2 regions of the Sulfuriferula sp. AH1 genome follow, and region 2 is predicted to be linked to the other one. Evidence: predicted binding sites of a transcription regulator. Region 2 holds the regulator's gene; the other holds the start of a gene.
The links. Region 2 encodes FliA, which starts transcription of late flagellar genes. Its sites were predicted from a motif close to CTAAAGTTNNCNNAAANNNTGCCGATANNA; they were not measured.
Positions count from the first base shown of each region.

Region 1: flgM (flagellar biosynthesis anti-sigma factor FlgM) is a predicted target of FliA. The motif match lies at 1,034-1,063, and genes of this name have one in related genera.

Region 1 is NZ_CP021138.1:1,647,488-1,649,955, forward strand. It holds gene flgB (flagellar basal body rod protein FlgB) at 1-154, opposite strand, end outside; gene flgA (flagellar basal body P-ring formation chaperone FlgA) at 317-1,006, shown strand; gene flgM (flagellar biosynthesis anti-sigma factor FlgM) at 1,111-1,422, shown strand; gene CAP31_RS08410 (flagella synthesis protein FlgN) at 1,429-1,902, shown strand; gene rimO (30S ribosomal protein S12 methylthiotransferase RimO) at 1,942-2,468, opposite strand, start outside.
Region 2 is NZ_CP021138.1:1,367,590-1,370,057, reverse strand. It holds gene motD (flagellar motor protein MotD) at 1-532, opposite strand, end outside; gene CAP31_RS06970 (flagellar motor protein) at 547-1,287, opposite strand; gene CAP31_RS06965 (RNA polymerase sigma factor FliA) at 1,269-2,000, opposite strand; gene CAP31_RS06960 (antiactivator of flagellar biosynthesis FleN protein) at 2,010-2,468, opposite strand, start outside.

The sequences.
Region 1 (2,468 bases), 280 kb from region 2:
CGCCCTGCAATGCCTGATTAAAATCGAAATCGCGCGCTTTGTAATTAGGTGTATCGGCATTCGCAATATTGGAAGCCAATAACTGCTGGCGCTGTTCACGCAACCGTAACGCGGCTTCATGAAACTGCATATTATTGTCAAACTGTCCTATCATTGCAGCCTCCATCAACGTAATAACACTACGATACAGTTCCTATCTTAATCGCCTTACTCAATATCAAACTGTCGAATAAGAGAACAATCCCCGGCTTATTCTTAGCTTTAAGAAAAACCGGGTGATTTAATATGCAATCAGAATATCGGATACGGTTGCCTCATGAAAACACTGCTTACCATCTTATGCTTGCTGCCAATGCTTGGTTTTGCTCAAACATCTGCGCCGCGTCAGGATCCGGCTCGAATTCTGCATAGCGTCGAACAATTCCTGCGGACGCAGACTACCGGATTGCCGGGCCAGGTAAAAATCAGCGTTGGCAATCTTGATAGCCGTCTAAATCTGGCTGACTGCGACGCGCTGGAACCGTTCATCCCCACCGGCAGCCGTATCTGGGGCAAAACCACGGTAGGCGTACGTTGCAACGCACCGGCCAACTGGACTATCTATGTGCAGGCGGACATTCGGGTAATCGGACAATACGTCATGAGTGCAGCGCCGCTGGCGCAAGGACAACTGGTGAGCGCCAATCAGCTGAGTTTTGCTTCCGGCGACCTGACCAAATTGCCAAACGGCATCATTACCGACGCAAATCAGGCCATTGGAAAAACGGTTGCCATGTCCATCCCGGCTGGCACACCGTTACGTATGGATGCATTGCGCGTGCAATTAGCCATTCAGCAAGGCCAAAGCGTCAGGCTGATATCCGGCGGCAACGGCTTTGAAGTCTCTGCCGAAGGACGCGCCCTTACTTCTGCCAATGCAGGACAATCAGTACAGATCAGGATTGCCAATGGCCAAGTTATCAGCGGTATCGCCCAGGCAGATGGTATAGTTGAAGTGGGTTACTGAAGTTGATAATTTTTTTTGCAGATTATGTTAAAGTTTGCAAAGATATTGCCGACAATTCAGTTGTAGCTCGGATTACCCGAGCGCTCACTAAAGAGATAAACATCATGAAAGTCAATGACTCTGTTAAAAACATCGCGGGCGTAACCGTAGGGTCGACCACCGCTGGCAAGGCAAAAACGACTGACAAAGCTGCCGGGGCACAACCAAGCAGCAGCGGTGCAACCGTTACCTTGTCGCCTTTGTCTTCCCAGCTTCAGGCGTTGCAAACGCAAATATCGGGCAGCAGCGCATTTGATGCGAAAAAAGTGGACGCGATCAAGCTGGCTATCGCCGACGGGCAGTTCCAGGTCAACTCTGAAAAGATCGCCAACGAACTGATTTCGTCAGTCAAGGATTTATTACAAGGCAGGAAATAGTCGACCATGAGCACTTTTGGCACAAGATTACTGGAGAATCTGGATGAAGAGAATCAGGCCATTCATAATCTGGTGAAACTGATTCAGGACGAACAAGCTCTGCTGATCGATGCCAATATTGAAGAAATCAAACAAATAGTAGAGCAAAAGGCTCAGCACGTCGCCAAGTTGGCAGAACTATCGAACAAGCGCCATTTAATTCTAGCCATGGCTGGACATCAACCGGATGAAACCGGCATGCAAACCTGGATACAGCAGAATTCCGCGCACGCCGTCAATGACGCCTGGCAAGCTCTGCTAGGCCAGGTAAAAGCGGCCAAAGAACTCAACCATACCAATGGATTGCTGATCAATACCCATTTAAGCCGCAATCAGAATACGCTTAATGTACTACGCGGGTCAACGAAGACCGGGAACTTCTACGGCCCTGACGGCAAAACCAGTAGCGTAACCAAATCCCGCAGTATCGTCGCAGGATAGCATTTGCCTCCCGCGATTTTCAGCATATTCGTGCCGAAATCAGACAGCCTCACCCCATAAATCATGTTCGCCGCTATCGATAATTTTAACGGTAGCGAATTCGCCGGGTACCAGACCGGCAGCCTCTTCGATAATGACAACACCGTCTATTTCCGGCGCATCGGCATAGCTGCGGCCTATGGCGCCTTCTTCGCTAATTTCGTCAATCAGCACCGTGAGCGTCTGGCCGATACGCGCCGCAAGACGATCCGCGCTGATATCCGCTTGCCGCTCCATTAAGCGGGCACGACGCTCTTCCTTGATTTCCTCCGGGACCTGATCAGGCAAGGCATTGGCCGACGCGCCCTCGACTGCAGAATAGGTAAAGCAGCCCACGCGATCCAGCTCGGCCGCATCGATAAAATCCATAAGCTGTTCGAAATCCGCTTCGGTCTCACCCGGGAAACCGGTAATAAAGGTACTGCGTATCACCAGCTCGGGACAAATCTCGCGCCATGCGCGTATGCGCGCCAGGGTGTTTTCGGCTGCAGCCGGACGCTTCATGGCCTTGAGGATGCGGGGGCTGG
Region 2 (2,468 bases):
TTGATGGAAACAGCGGGTTACTGATGGGAACATCATCGGTATAACCGTCGATTTCCAGGTCGTTGCGCTGATCCTTGAGCACGGCGGCGATCGCCTGCAAGGCCTTGCGTGATTCGTCGGTCAGTCTGGCGTCTCCGGGCGCAAACAGCAGGCTCGCGTTGATTTCCACATTGACCCCGCGCGCGCTCTGAGTGACACGGACTTTGCCTTCTTTCACCAGCGGCGACAACGATTGCAGAATGCTGTTGGCGATATTCGTCATCAGCCCGCTTTCCTCATGCACGATCGCGCTTACATGAGCCCTGCTCAATGGCGAACCGGATTTCGATTTTTTGGCATCCCTGGCCTGCTCACCGGCAAATCCGAAAGCGCTGCCCAGGGCATCGGACAACACCCGGTATTTGCCCTCATTGACGGCTGATATCGCATACATCACCACGAAAAATGCGAATAGCAAGGTGATGAAATCAGCATACGACACCAGCCAGCGGTCGAGATTGTCGTGTTCTTCATGTAATTGCTTGCGCGCCATGATATCTCGAGGGGTTATCTTAAATAAGCCGCAAGACGTTCTTCGATGACGCGCGGATTTTCCCCGGTGGCGATTGCCAGCAATGCCTCCGTAATCATTTCCTGCTGGCTGATCGCCTGAGTGACAATCGATTTGAGACGATTGGAGACCGGTAAAAAGATCAGGTTGGCAAAACCAACGCCGTAGATAGTCGCGACAAAAGCAACTGCGATACCGCCGCCCAGCTTGGTCGGATCGGACAGATTTTCCATCACATGAATCAGGCCCAGCACGGCTCCGAGAATGCCGATGGTCGGCGAATAGCCGCCGGCTGCTTCCCAGATTTTGACTGCCTGGCGCTGTTCGACTTCAAAAGCATAGGTCTCCGCTTCCAGTATCTCTCTTAGCTTGATCGGATCAATGCCATCAATGATGAGCCGCAACCCCTTGACGGTAAAAGGATCGCGATTGGATCGCATGTACGTTTCCAGGCTCAGGAAACCTTCGCGGCGCGCGGCATGACTCCACAAATTGATGTCCCTGGCCAACGCTTGCCGATTATCCTGCGGTGGTTTGAATACCCAGCGTAACATCCTGATACCGCGAATAAAAACCGGCAGTCTGGTCTGCAACAGCACCGCGCCTAATGTACCGATGAACACGATCGTGAAGGCTGCCGGCTGCAACAGCGAACCGATACGCCCGCCATCGAGCATATGTGCGCTCAATACGCCGGCTAATGCCAGCGCAACGCCAATTAAGCTGCCCCAGTCCACAATTGTCCTCTCAGGCTCGCGCGGATGCGGGCAACGGCTTGGCTATGTAATTGACATACACGGGATTCGGAAACGCCCATCACCGCGCCGATTTCCTTGAGGTTCAATTCCTGCTCATAATACAAACCCATCAGTATCTTCTCACGCTCGGGCAGACTGTCGATCGCATCTATCAGCGCATCCTTGAAATCGTCCTGCAGCAAGCCCACAAGCGGATCACCGGACAGGTCGGAACAAAAGCGGTCGAGAAAACTGTCATGATCTTCATCGTCATGATAATCCTCGTAGTAGACCAGCTGGTGGCCGCTGCCTTCGGTCAGCATGCCCTGATATTCCGCCAGTGACATTTTCATGGATTTGGCAACTTCCAGTTCTGTAGGCATACGCCCTAGTTTCTGTTGCAATGCCGACATCGCAACTTCGATCTTGCGCATGCTCTGCCGCAAGCTGCGCGGCAGCCAGTCGGTGCTGCGCAACTCGTCCAGCATCGCGCCGCGCACGCGCTGCACGGCATAAGTTTCAAACTGTGCGCCGTGAGATTCTTCATAGCGATTGACTGCATCAAGCAATCCCATCATGCCGGCCTGAATCAAATCGTCCACTTCGACGCTGGGCGGCAGTTTCGCTTTGAGCTGGTATGCCAGGCGTTTTACCAGTGGTGCATGTTCCGTGAGCAGTTGATTTTTATCTGTTTTTCCGTTAACGGTGTACATATTTCAAGATTAGCCCAATTGTCCTGCAATTCGTCTGAATGCCACTGAGGCCAAGGCCATCGGAAATGCGTCTATCACCGAACGCCCCAATCGCGCTGCGCGACTCAAATGATCATCAGCGGGAATCGACCCCATAAAATGTAGCGGCACTGCCAAATAACGACTTGCCGTTTGTGCAAGATTAGCATAAACCAGCTGTGCCTGGGCTTCATCTGCATGCGTAACCAGCACTCCGAATGAACGCCGCCCCAGATTTGCCTGCAGGCGCTTGATCAGACTGTAACCGGCCTTGATGGATTCCGCGCTCGTGGTGATGTGCACGACAATCTCCCCTTCCGCCATTGCGGTGACGGGCAGCCGGTCTTCGGCATCCAGTTCGGCATCAACCACCATGGTGCCGTATTGTTGCGCCAGTACATTGAAGATATTGGACAAACGGTGATTGTCGGCGGCGTTGTCATGAATAGA